Regions from separate parts of the Amedibacillus sp. YH-ame6 genome, predicted to be linked through region 1. Evidence: a T-box and tRNA genes for the amino acid it is inferred to sense, from the RefSeq annotation. Region 1 holds a T-box; the other holds one or more tRNA genes.

Evidence for each region. The T-box of region 1 lies ahead of ileS (isoleucine--tRNA ligase). A T-box ahead of a tRNA ligase gene usually reads a tRNA of that ligase, here a tRNA-Ile.
Region 2: it encodes a tRNA-Ile, which carries the amino acid that the T-box ahead of ileS (isoleucine--tRNA ligase) is inferred to sense. The anticodon was not compared.

What each region holds. Positions count from the first base shown of each region.
Region 1 covers NZ_JBSPEZ010000025.1:19,515-26,452, forward strand. The annotation lists gene ileS (isoleucine--tRNA ligase) at 1-2,304, opposite strand, end outside; T-box leader at 2,340-2,551, opposite strand; gene ACWG0P_RS13480 (DivIVA domain-containing protein) at 2,548-3,012, opposite strand; gene ACWG0P_RS13485 (YlmH family RNA-binding protein) at 3,027-3,794, opposite strand; gene ACWG0P_RS13490 (cell division protein SepF) at 3,781-4,182, opposite strand; gene ACWG0P_RS13495 (PRC-barrel domain-containing protein) at 4,312-4,554, opposite strand; gene ACWG0P_RS13500 (SigB/SigF/SigG family RNA polymerase sigma factor) at 4,599-5,378, opposite strand; gene sigK (RNA polymerase sporulation sigma factor SigK) at 5,513-6,217, opposite strand; gene ACWG0P_RS13510 (sigma-E processing peptidase SpoIIGA) at 6,222-6,938, opposite strand, start outside.
Region 2 covers NZ_JBSPEZ010000016.1:11,955-18,892, reverse strand. The annotation lists gene ACWG0P_RS10805 (manganese catalase family protein) at 1-579, opposite strand, end outside; gene ACWG0P_RS10800 (thioesterase family protein) at 664-1,065, shown strand; gene ACWG0P_RS10795 (DUF2871 domain-containing protein) at 1,145-1,561, shown strand; gene ACWG0P_RS10790 (hypothetical protein) at 1,588-2,241, opposite strand; gene ACWG0P_RS10785 (DUF4362 domain-containing protein) at 2,346-2,897, shown strand; tRNA gene ACWG0P_RS10780 (tRNA-Ala) at 2,982-3,057, opposite strand; tRNA gene ACWG0P_RS10775 (tRNA-Ile) at 3,076-3,152, opposite strand; gene ACWG0P_RS10770 (N-acetylmuramoyl-L-alanine amidase) at 3,233-3,928, opposite strand; gene ACWG0P_RS10765 (flavodoxin family protein) at 3,990-4,523, opposite strand; gene ACWG0P_RS10760 (MerR family transcriptional regulator) at 4,520-4,915, opposite strand; gene ACWG0P_RS10755 (queuosine precursor transporter) at 5,051-5,683, shown strand; gene tgt (tRNA guanosine(34) transglycosylase Tgt) at 5,680-6,891, shown strand.

The DNA of each region.
Region 1 (6,938 bases):
ATCATTCACTTCTTCAGTTGTATGCGTAAGAATTGGTGCCCATAAACGAACAAATACATTTACCGCATGATAAATAACTGTCTGTACTTGACGACGTCTAATATCATCTTTCTTTTCGATGTATAGAATATCTTTTGTAAAATCTAAGTAATACGCAGAGAATTCATTTGTCATCAATGTTGTTAACATACTTGTCACATCCGCAAAACGATATTCTTTGTATGCTTTTTGTACTTTTGTATTAACATCGTCCAAAAGTGCAATCATATGTTTATCTAACAGTGGAAGAGTCTCCACATCTTGTAAATCTGCTGTTTGGAAATCTTCTGGGTGAATATTTGCCAATAAGAAACGGAATGTATTACGAACTTTACGATAGTTCTCAGAAATCTGTTTCATGATTTCATCACTCATACTACAATCTGCTTGATAATCTACACTTGCTGCCCATAAACGTAAGATATCCGCACCAAATTTCTTTGTAATTTCTCCTGGCGCTACCGCATTCCATTGACTCTTAGACATTTTCACGCCTTTTCCATCCATGACAAACCCATGACTTAATACCTGTTTGTATGGAGAATGTCCATGCACTGCAGTCCCAACAATTAAAGAAGAGTTAAACCAACCACGATATTGATCACTTCCTTCAAAATACAAGTCTGCTGGATATCCTAAATTGTTCGCAATCATAGCACCTGTATGAGAAGAGCCGCTGTCAAACCATACATCCATAGTATCGCTTTCTTTATAGAATACACCATTTGGTGAAGCGGCATTTGTATACCCTTCAGGAAGAAGATCTTTGGCTTCTTTTTCAAACCAAATGTTAGAACCATGTTCTTCAAATAGTTTTGCGACATGATCAAATACAACTTGATCCATAATTGGAGTATCATCTTCCCCATAGAAAATAGGAATCGGAACACCCCAAGCACGTTGACGAGAAATACACCAATCTCCTCGATCCGCAATCATATTATGCATACGTTGTTGACCCCATTTTGGAATCCAATCAACATTTGCAATCTCTGTTAGTAATTGTTCTCTAATTTTATCAATAGATGCGAACCACTGTGTTGTAGCACGGAAAATAATCGGCTTCTTTGTTCTCCAATCATGTGGATAAGAGTGCGTAATAAACTCAAGTTTCAATAAGGCTTCTAGTTCATCTAAACGCTGTGTAACCGTTTTATTGGCATCATCTACATATTGCCCTTCTAACCATTCCCCAGCATCTTTCATCATGCATCCATGTTCATCCACATTACAATACGCTGGTAAACCATATTTGGCACCGATGAAGAAGTCATCTGCACCAAAACCTGGGGCTGTATGCACACACCCGGTACCAGCTTCCGCTGTTACGTGATCCCCTAGGATCACTAAGGATTCTCTATCATATAAAGGATGTTGACAAACGATTTTTTCTAGTTCGCTTCCTTTGAATGTTTTTACGATATCTTTCTGTGTTAAACCAAACTTCTCCCATAAAGCATCTACCATTTCTTTTAGAACGATAAGTTTTCCTTTTTCACTCTCTACAAGTGCATAGGTAAAGTCTTTATTTAAACAGATTGCTAAGTTTGCTGGAATCGTCCAAGGTGTTGTTGTCCAAATCACAAAAGAAGTATCTGTATCTAATATACCATTTCCTTCTTTTACCGCAAACTTTACGAAAATTGTAGGACTTTTAATATCATGGTATTCGATCTCTGCTTCTGCAAGTGCAGATTCTGATGATGGAGACCAATAGACTGGTTTTAATCCTTTATAGATCAATCCTTCCATTGCCATTTTACCAAAGATTTTAATTTGTTCTGCTTCAAAGTCTTTGGTTAATGTAATGTATGGATGATCATAATCACCAACGACGCCAAGAGATAAAAATCCCTTCTTTTGACGTTCTACTTGTTCCATCGCATAGTCATAACATAATTTACGGAAGTCTGCCAATTCCATTTTCTTACGATCATGTCCTAGTTTTGTAATTGCTGTTTCAATTGGTAACCCATGTGTATCCCATCCTGGAATATAAGGTACCTTATACCCTGCCATGAATCGATTACGTACAATGACATCCTTTAAAATTTTATTCAAAGCATGTCCTAAATGGATATCCCCATTCGCATAAGGAGGCCCATCATGTAGCACAAAAGACTCGCAACCTTCTCTTTTTTCTAACATCTTTTCGTATAATGCTTGTTGTTTCCAGCGTTCTTGAAACCCTGGTTCTTTACTTGGGAGTTTCCCTCTCATTTCAAATTCTGTTTTTGGCATCAATAGTGTGTCTTTATATTCCATGTTCATTTCCTCCTAACATAAAAAAACGCCCTTTATCTAAGGACGTATAATCAACGCGGTACCACCTTAGTTCTTCATATTCCTATGAAGCCCTCAAACTTATAACGACAAGTGCATCGTATCATCTTACTGTGCTTGGGATGATCTGCTCCAAAGTGATAATCAAAATGAATCCTTACAGTTTTTCACCAAACAACTGCTCTCTATAAATTCCTCATCTTAATCGTATCTTTTTCTACGCATTTATTTTTCTTTTTTTAGTAGATCCATATCTGGAATCTGTGGCGTCTCAAATTCATCAAGTGCCTGTGAAATCTTCGCTAAATCTTCTTTCATGTTGCCCTTCAAAATGTTTGCCTCTTTACCAACACGCGCTATCTCACTTAATACTTCACGTGCCATCATTAAAGATTCTCGAACAATTACATCCGCATTCTTATGGGCTGTTTCCACGATTAGATTTGCTTCTTTCATTGCCATACGTGTCATATCGAAGGCTGCTTTTTCTTTCACATTGAGATTTTCGCAAATCCCATCATATAATTTTTTGTAATCAATAGCTTCTTGTTCATAAGAATCCCGTAATTGATATGCCTTTTCAATTTTCTCCTGCAGGGAGGATAATTGTAACTGCATAGATTGAATATAATCATCTACTTGATAGCGATTATACCCGTTCTTCATAGTGTCAAATGTAGGTTTGTCCATACTTTCACCCTCGCTCACTCATACACTCCGACATCAATCACGTAATGTTCTTTCTTGGTTCTCTTGATTACTTCTGCGAAATGATAGCGCCCATATCCACGAATGGAAATAGCACTATTATTATTACACATGTAAGACGTTTGTTCAAGTACAACATGATTAACTTTTACTCTCCCGGAAACAATGAAACCTTGTGCTTTTGCACGTGATACATTCGTACATGCTGAAACAATGGCATCCAAACGAAGAGAGGAAACGATTTTATGTGAATATAAAATTGTAGACGTATGTTCTATAATATTTGTGCTTCTTTGAAAGTGCACATGATTTCGTTTGATTTTCGTTAGATTACAAACGATATAATTTTCGATTTCTTCATCCATGATAATTTGTATATCATGATCACTCACTAGGATATCTCCAATTTTCTCTCTTTCTATTCCTAGGTTCATCAAGGCTCCTAGAACATCACGATGTCCAATGGAAGAAAAAGTAGAAGAGTAATTCGCCTTTAATAAAACAGTAGGAAAGATGACTTCTTCATCAAAAGGTAAAAATGCAAAGCGGTTACGTTCTGCTTGTGCATACCCACCATCTTTTCGAACTGCGATTTGATTGCCACAAATCGTCTCTACAATCGCACTTTGATCAGGCGAAAAAAAGGGAGTAATGATGGTTCGTTTACGTTTCTCTGTAAGATCCAATAGATCATAGATACGTTTTACGAATTCTTCATTACCCCGATAATGTTCAAAGTGTATACCTTTATTATTCGTCTTCACCAGAATCTAAATTAATAGCCCCGTGAACTGGAACATTTCTAGGTGCACATAAAATTACATTATGTCCAATTTTCTGAATGCTACCATCTAGCGCAAAAATAACACCAGTTAAGAAATCGATTGTTCTTTGAGCGTAATCTCTTTGCAGTTTATGTAAATTGATAACCGCTGCCTTATTTTCTTTTAAGCGACGTGCAATTTCTTCTGCTTCGTCAAAAGAACGTGGCTCAAACAATACCATCTTTGTATCATTTGGTAAATGGCTTACTTTTGAGCGAGGTTGTTCATATTGTGATATAGTTTGTGTTTCTTCTTCCTCTTCTACTTCTAAAACGTCATCTTCATCCATTGGCGCAATGAATTCTTTAAATTTCTGAGTGATGCTCATAGCGATACCTCCTATTATACTTACCTATATGATAGCATAAAAAAGCCTATAGAAAAAGTTTTTTTGCTTATTCTTGGGCTTTTTTACTTAAACTTTCGTAAGAATTTAGAAAAGCATCCAACATCTGTCTTAATGGAAGCGAACAAGAACTACATCTCCGTTGATATTTTCAATTTCGTTTACTGGTATTTCGATTTCTTCACAAGGAAAAAACCATGGAAATATCTTCTTCACTAGACTTTGTGCAGGTCGTACATAAATGGCATGGATGACGTAATTACATTCATCGAAACCTAGATCATTAACGAAACCAACAAGTGTTCCATTACGTACATTGATAACTTCTTTTCCAGCTATTTCGCAAAATTTCATATTCTTCACCTAGTTTAGTATATGATGGAAAACAAGAATTGTGCCTATGTTTCAATTTCTCTTTTCAGTTGTGCGATGGCATTCTTTTCTAAACGTGATACTTGTGCTTGTGATATGCCAAGTTCTCTTGCAATCTCTGTTTGTGTTTTATCTTGATAATAGCGTTTATGTAAAATATCCAACTCTTTCTCTTTAAGATGTTTCATGCTTTTACGTAAGGATAGAATATTGCCTAGTTTCTCTATTTCGTTTTTATCATCTTTAATTTGATCTAGCAAGTATAATTCATCTCCATCATTATTAAACACTGGTTCGAATATAGAAAGTACACTCTGCGTAGAATCCATAGCGTCCACAATATCTTTCTCTTGTACTTCCAATTGTTGTGCAAGCCATGCAATGGATGGTTCTACTTGATGATCGTGTATATACTCTTCCTTTAAACGAAAGGCTTTATATGCCAAATCCTTCAAGTGACGAGATACACGAATCACTTGGTTATCTCTTAGATAACGCCTAATCTCCCCCATAATCATGGGTACTGCGTACGTAGAAAAACGAACTTCATGTTTCAAATCAAAATTATCAATGGATTTGACTAATCCGATACACCCTACTTGGAATAAATCATCCATGTTCTCACAACGACTAGAGAAACGTTGTACAATGGACAGTACAAGTTTCAAATTCCCTTTGATGAGTGTTTCCTTTGCACTTTCATCTCCACTTTGTAACTGTAAAAAAAGCTGTTTCATTTCTGTATTACTAAGCACAACCAACTCTGATGTGTTGATTCCACTGATTTCAACCTTATAACGACTCATATGCATATCCTCCTGTCCACTACTAGGAGTCTGCCCTTTAAAAGGAAACGTTATACGGTATACGAATGGCTTTACACTGTAAGTAATTGGAAGAAAAATAGGGCTTGACAGATGTAAAAAAAGCTACTCACATATTAGTAGCTTTGATTATGTTTCATTTGTGTTTTTAGCTTATGAATAATTCGTTTTTCAAGACGAGAGATATAGGATTGGGAAATTCCTAAACGTTTTGCAATATCCTTTTGTGTAAGTTCTTCATGCTCGATACCATAGCGCATTTGTAAGATCACACGTTCTCTTTCTTTTAGCGTACCCATCGCCTTCAACAATTCTCGTTTGTTCTCTTCTCGCTCAAATTCTTTGGTTACGACATCATCATCAGTACCAAGAATATCTGACAACAATAGCTCGTTTCCATCGTAATCGATGTTGAGTGGTTCATCAAAACTAACCTCTACTTTACGACGACTTTTCTTTCGCAAGAACATGAGAATTTCATTCTCTATGCACCTCGATGCGTAGGTCACAAGTTTTATGTTTTTATCACGCTTGAACGTATTTACCGCCTTGATCAAACCAATGGAGCCAATACTAATAAGGTCTTCCATAAAGATTGGGTTGGTTTCATAACGCTTCGCAATGTAGACCACCAAACGTAAATTGTGTTCAATGAGTTTATTACGTGCTTCTTCATCACCATTTTCAAGTGCAATCAAAGCTTCTAACTCCTCTTCTTTTTCCAAAGGTTTTGGTAGCACATCATTCCCTTGGATATAGTACACTTGAATCTCATCCTGTTTAAAGAATAAAAACTTAAATAATTTAATTAGTTTTCTCATAGTTTCACCCCATCGTCATCAATTTCATGTTCAAAAGTACTACACATTTGAACGGCAGCTTCAAATGCCGTTCTGCATTGATATATACTTTATGTTTCTTACATCCTGCCATCTGTATCTCGCATTCATAACAGCGCATAACCTCGGTTGAAGTGACACTGTTCATTACTATTAATTCTATGCGCTCGTTTTTAAAATATGCTTGGTATTTCTTATCAACAAAAATGACTGGCATCCCTTTATAAGTTAATAAATTCCCACTATCCAAATACGATTTTAATCCCATTTTTGTCTGGTTCATAAAAAACTTTGCATCATATACATAGGACAATTTCGCAAAAATATCTTTCCATTTCACAAACAATAAGGCATACAGCAATGCATAAATAGCCCACAAGAAGAGAAAGGAAGTTCCCATAGGTACAAACCATACCCCATTATGAAATCCTCCTCCATAAAACAGAAAGGCCGAACCATAGAACAAATAACGAAAGACAAGTGAACATAAATAGCTTTTATAGGCATAGCGAAAGAAAAAAAAGAAGCTGATTAACTCCAGCAATACCATCCACAACAAACTATACGCTGACCATGTCAAAGTGGCGATAGCGCTCACAAGAATTGCGTACAATATACATCGTCTGAGAGAAACTGGTTGCAAAGCCGCATACTCTCCTAGCAACACACACAGTAATATCGTCATTGCATTATGTAGAAAGCT
Region 2 (6,938 bases), on a different contig from region 1:
ATCAAATGCATTATGTCCATCCAATCCGAAATCTTTAGTTTCTGTATGTGTAGTTAGAATGGTCATTAAATTCTTTAATGTTTGTAAAGATTTTTGTGCATTTTCTTTTAAATAACAAAACACTTTTTGTGCACCTTCATCTTGTATAAATTCAATGAGTTGTTCGTATTGATGCACACGAGCATCTTCAAATTCCATATCACGTAATACAGATGCGGTTAAATCGTTGTTCACGTGATGTTCAATAGGTTTCTCCTTTTCTTCTTCACCACTAGGCAAAATAAATTCAAATACTGGTGTATCATCGTTTGATTCATCATAATAACGATCGTCTTCTCCATGCATTTGATGAATTACATCCGATAGCACTTCCATATCATTCAACAATTTTGCACCAAGTTGCATATATACATCATGAAACTCTTCGTTATGAATCATAAACGATTGTCGAATATATACAAGGGCTTGCTCTAAGCCTGATTTGCATCCTTGTAATTGGTGGTCAAGCAATAAATAATACTGCGCGTTAGGTCTTGTGATATGCACTTCCACTGGAAGCTTATCTTCATATATAAACATGTATTCTATACCTCCATATTTAACATTAGTATGGCACAAGTTTTTTGAAGTATGCTATAATACCAAAAGATAAGGAAGGTGCTTATGAAAGAAATAACTTTAAACACAACATATACCCAAGAAATCGTGGTAGAAGAACGTATGTTAGCCGCAAATGTAGGAAGTGGAATTGTAAATGTATATGCAACTCCAATGATGATTGCATGTATGGAGAATACGGCTGTAAAATGCTTAGAGCCATTTATGGAAGAAGGAGAAACTTCTGTTGGTGTTATGATCAACTCCACACATGACGCTGCCACTCCTGTTGGTATGAAAGTACGCGTGAGTGCTACCGTTACTGCGGTAGATCGTAAAAAAATATCTTTTGAAATCATCGCTGAAGATGAAAAGGATATCATTGGGAAAGCAAGTCATGATCGTTTCGTAGTACTGAAAGAAAAGTTCGAACAAAAAGCTAAACAGAAATTAGATGAACAGCTCTAAGGGCTGTTTTTTCTATGAGCAAATCACTCTACTTCCTTATTAAGATATGATAGGATATTTTTATACGAGGAGGATACAAATGAACAAATTATATAAACTATCCGCTTTTTATGCAGTCCTTGGAATGGCTGGTGGAGTATTTTTTAGAGAATTTACAAAACTACAGGGCTTTGATGGAGTTACTTCTCTAGGAGTAGTACATACGCATGCATTTATGCTAGGTATGATGTTCTTTTTAGTAGTACTGATTCTTGAGAAATTATTCGCATTGAGTACACAAAAGAATTTCCTTAGATTTCTATATATTTATAATATAGGACTACTAATCGCAATTGTCATGCTATTTGCACGTGGTATTCCTCAAGTCTTGAATATCACATTGGCATCTAGAATGAATAGTGCAATCAGTGGAATTGCAGGAATTGGACACATTCTTATTTGTATTGGCTTGTTCTATTTCTTTAAAATCTTAAAACACCAGACTAAGCAAGCGTAGAAAAGGTCATAACCTCGAGTTATGACCTATTTTTTTATCAAATTCTCTTTACGCATACACTGTATTTCATCTGCTTGCATACCCAACTGGTTTACATGTATTTCCTCTTTTAAAGGACACGCAAGTGATTGAATCATATAAGAACATAACGTACAGTATCCCATAGAATCGCTTCTACGTATACACTCATATTTACATTTCATAATACAGTTTTTATCAATCCATTTCGCAAGTTCCAACATCGCATTTTCTGCTAAACGATGTGTAAACTCATTTGGTAAACCTGCATCTAATAAATAGCGATATAAAATATCCGCGTATGTTAAGCAATATTCCATAATGAAGAAGTTCTCAGCGTTCTCTTTTTGGATATGTGTTGGCCATAAAGAGCGAATGATATGATTACGATCATATCGTTCTTGTTCAATACGCTTTCTTGGATTTTTCAAGCATTCATGATTGCATTCTTTACATTTTGATAAAAATTCTCCCATGGTTTTTAGTACTTGGAATTTAAAAGTAGGAAAATCTATCTTAACAGAAAAATCCTTTTCCAACTTAGGAAAAGCTTCTGCGCACATAATTAATATCGCGTCTACAGTTTCTGCCTCAAACACAGATAACCTTGTGATAGGTTTTTCTAAAAACATCATCAAATCATTACTATTTAAGTATTTCATATAAAATCACCTTCTTAATATTACACTAATTGATAAAGTAAATAAACCTTAATGAAACATTTTTTATATTTATACGGTCTTCTTTATAGAGGAGCGTGAATAGGATGAAGAAAATTTTGATAATTTGTATATTAGGTATTCTCATTGGCATAGGGTGTTCAACACAAAAACAGGAACAAAAAGAGGCATCTGTTTCAAAAGTAAAGGATTTTGGTGAAGTTCTATATACATTCACTGAAGAAAATGATGTAAGCGCATGGAATTCTTTTGTGAAGGAAAAATCACAGTATCAAAAAGCTACCATTAAAATCATAACGTATACAACAGAAGAAGACCCTATTATCACCACATTAACGAAAGATAAAGATGGATATATGTTAACAATCGATTCAAGTGCTGATGGGTATCGAGGACATATTAATCCCATTGTATCAAAGTCTTTTAAGTACCTGCATAGTATGAATGGGCAGGAATATAGTGATGCTATAAAAGAATCGTATATCATCTGTTTTAGCGAAGATCCTGCTTTCATGGACTATTGGTTTCTTAGCGATTATCCAAAAGTAAACATATTTAAAGAACGTGATATCAACATTATAAAAACGCCTACTTTTATAATGGATCCCTACAACATATTGGTTACAAAACGAAAATAACATACAAAAAAAGCCAATGCACCCCTTGCACGTACAAAAAAGATCCCGATAAGCGACTACTTCGGAATCTCTCGTTAATTATCATGGTGGAGCTTATCGGGATCGAACCGATGACCCCCTGCGTGCAAGGCAGGTGCTCTCCCAGCTGAGCTAAAACCCCATGTATAATTAAATTCGATGGTGGGCCTGAATGGACTTGAACCAACGACCTCACCCTTATCAGGGGTGCGCTCTAACCACCTGAGCTACAGGCCCATTTCCATCGAATGCCTATATATAATACCATGTGAGTATTATCGTGTCAACTACTTTTTGAACAATTTTTTATTACTTTTTTATAATAAAAAATTGAAGTATTCACTGATACCATTATATAGAGTTTTGGCTACTTTCTGTTGATAATCTTCTTGAATAAGCAAAGATCGATCGTGTGCATTCGATAAAAAACCGCACTCAATTAGGGATCCTATTTTTTTTGCATTATTTAATATATAGTAATCTCCTTCTTTACATGTCATTTGCGTACCAGTTAATGTTTTTAAATGTTTCTGCATGATTTGTGCAAATGCTCTAGCAACTTCATTATCCTTTTGATAGAAAGCTTGTGCTCCTTTTACATTCGTATTTGGATATGCATTTAGATGAATCGATAAAAATAAATCTACATCTTTATCGTTGATAATGCTTATCCTTTTTTTCATATCTTCTTTCTTTCGTATCTTCGCATCTTTTGAAGCTAAATCATAATCTCCATCTCTTGTCATAATTACTTTAGCTCCAGATTGTTCTAATAAGGCTTTTGTTTTCTTTGCAATAGAAAGGTTGATTTCATCTTCCTTATATTTACCACTTTTAGCACCTGCATCTATTCCTCCATGTCCACTGTCTAATACAATCACAACGCCAGCAAGATTTTGTACTCTTTTTAAAGCTGTTACACTTGTTACACGAGTCATAAAAAAGCTTCCAAATAATAATGTACAAAGAATTGCGATTCCAAGTATATATTTTTTCTTTTTCAAGTTCTTCACCACTAGCAGTATATGAATACACTAACAAAATTATTGCGTAAAATAAAGACAATCGTCTTTTTTAAATTTTATTACCCGCTTGATAAGCTTGATTCATAAGAGGAGTTTTTTCTACTTCATGCATATCATATACACCTAATCCATAGATGATATCTCTAACATTTGGTTCCTCTAAACAATCAAAGAAACCTTGGAAGCTTTCTACTACATGTTTCATAGGTTCTCTGTCTTCTTCTGCAGCGCTCATAATTACATAGTAATCTTTATTCCCAAGTTTTGTATACACAGGGCAAGTACGATCAATCAACATTTTCATTTGTGCACTCATATTGTAAAAATAGACTGGAGTAGCCATTACAATTACATCTGCCGCAACCATTTTTTCTAAGATAGCATCCATTGCATCTCTTTGTACACAACGTCCAGTCTTGGGGCAACTTCCACATCCTGTGCAAAAATGAATATCTTCCTTAGCAATTTGAATTTTTTCAACACGATGTCCAGCATCTATGGCGCCTTTCATAAATTCATCACACAATACATCTGAATTGCCTTGAATCCTTGGGCTTCCTGCTAGTATCACAACATTTTTCATTTATTTTCCTCTTTTCTCTTTAATTTCTTTTCACCAGTTAATACCCTTGTTTCATATCCTTCGATTTTTTGATTTAATCGTTCTAGAGTCATCTTCATTTCTTCCATACGCTTTGTTAATAAAGTGCGTTGTTCCAACAACAACTCTTTACGTGCAGCAATCGTAGAATCGCCTTCTTGAAACATCGCTACATATTCAATCAAAGATTCAATTGATAAACCAGCACTTCGCATACACTTAATGAATTCTACCCACTTGGTATCTTCTTTTTGATAATCGCGAATACCTCCAGGGGTACGATGTACAGGAGGTATTAAGTGGATTCTTTCATAATAACGTAATGTGTCTTGTGAAATATCATAACGTTCACTTACCTCTTTTATACTTGCCATAAAAATCCTCCTTATGGTTCTTTCCTTCTATTATAAACCTTGGAGTAAACTCCAAGGCAAGCATTATTTTGTAAACATTAAAAATGTCTACATCTTTGTCTTTTCCGTTATCCTCATTTCTGCTATAATATCACCATGTCAAATTTTAAATTAAAACTATTAATCTATTTCGCCGCAATTTCTGCAGGCGCCCTATTGATATCTAATCTCGCAGCGATTAAGCTATGGGATTTTTTAGGTATCGCCGTTGATGGAGGAATCGTTGTATTTCCTCTCACCTATATACTCGGTGATTTAATCGTAGAATTCTATGGTAAGAAAATTGCCAAGAGTGTTGTTTTCTCTTCTTTCCTAGTCAATATTATCGCCGTTATTGCTTTCTATATAGTAATAGCGTTACCATCGTATCCTGGATGGGATATGCAAGATGCGTATACAAGTGTTCTAGGGTTTACTCCACGTATTATCATCGGTTCTCTTACAGCTTATATTTGTTCAAATTTATTGAATAACTATATTTTTACAAGATTAAAAAATGGAAATGGCGTATTTGCGAGAAGTTTTATCGCAAGAGCATTGAGTTCTTCTGCATTTGCCCATATCATTGATTGTATTATATTTGAAACAATTGCATTCTTAGGTGTGTTAACATTGAAAGAATTCTTCGCACAAGCAGTATTCGCATATATATTAGGTATCGGATTTGAACTTATCTTATCCCCTATGGAAGTTATCATCGCAAAAAGATTAAGAGGTAGACTAGAATGACAAATTATAAAAATAACAACACATTTAGCTTTGAAATTGAGAAAAAAATTCCTGGTAAATTAGGACGTGCTGGTATTATACATACTCCACATGGTGATATTAAAACACCTGCATTTATGTGTGTAGGTACAAAAGGAGAAGTTCGCTTTGTTGCAATGGAAGATTTAGCAAATATTCATGCACAGGCTATGTTAAGCAATGGGTATCATCTACGTAACATTTCACCTGAAATTGCGCAACAAGGTGGTTTAGCAAAATGGTCTGGTTGGGATGGACCAACGCTTACTGATTCTGGTGGTTTTCAAGTGATGTCGCTGGGATCTGGTCTTGGAAAAGTAGTTAGTATGAAACGCGAAGAACAAGTGATCAATACAGATCCTAAAGAACGTTTAACCCACGTAACAGAAGACGGAGTAAGATTTATCGACCCTTTCACAAATCAAGAAGATTTTATTGGTCCAGAAGAATCTATGCAAATTCAATGTCGTATTGGGGCAGATATCCATATGGCATATGATGAGCTTACTTCACTTGCGGATAGTTACGATTATAATGTAGAATCATTAGCACGCACAGAGCGCTGGGCGCTACGTAGTCTTGATGAGCATAAGAAGCATTGTGATGATTTGGGATATCATCAATCTCTATATGGAGTCCTACAAGGAGGACGTTGGGAAGATTTGAGACGTTCTACTGCCAAGAAATTTGCGAATATGGACTTTGATGGATATGGACTTGGTGGCGCTTTCCTAAAAGAAAGTCTTGGAGAAATACTTACGTGGTGTTGTGAAGAATTACCAGAAGGTAAACCTCGTCACTTACTTGGTCTCTCTCATCCAGATGATATCTTAATTGGTACAGAGATGGGGGCAGATACCTTTGATTGTGTGGCTCCAACTCGAGAGGCTAGACATGGTAAAATTTATACAAAATATGGTCCCATCAATCTTCAAAAATGCACAGGAAGTATGGAGCTTCCGGATGTACATTGTGATTGTCCTACATGTAAAGCAGGATGGACACTTGGTGAATTACGAGAATTATGGAAATCTGGTGAAGAAGAAAAGAAATTTCAATATTTCAACCTTGCTTCGCAACATAACTTACGATTCATTATTCGTTTAACAGAAGAAATACGTGCTTCCATCTTAGATGGAACTTTTGAAGAATACAAAGAGAATTTTCTAAAAGATTACTACAAGAGATAAAGGATGGAACTTTCCACCCTTTCTTTATTTTCCTTGCATCTCTATAC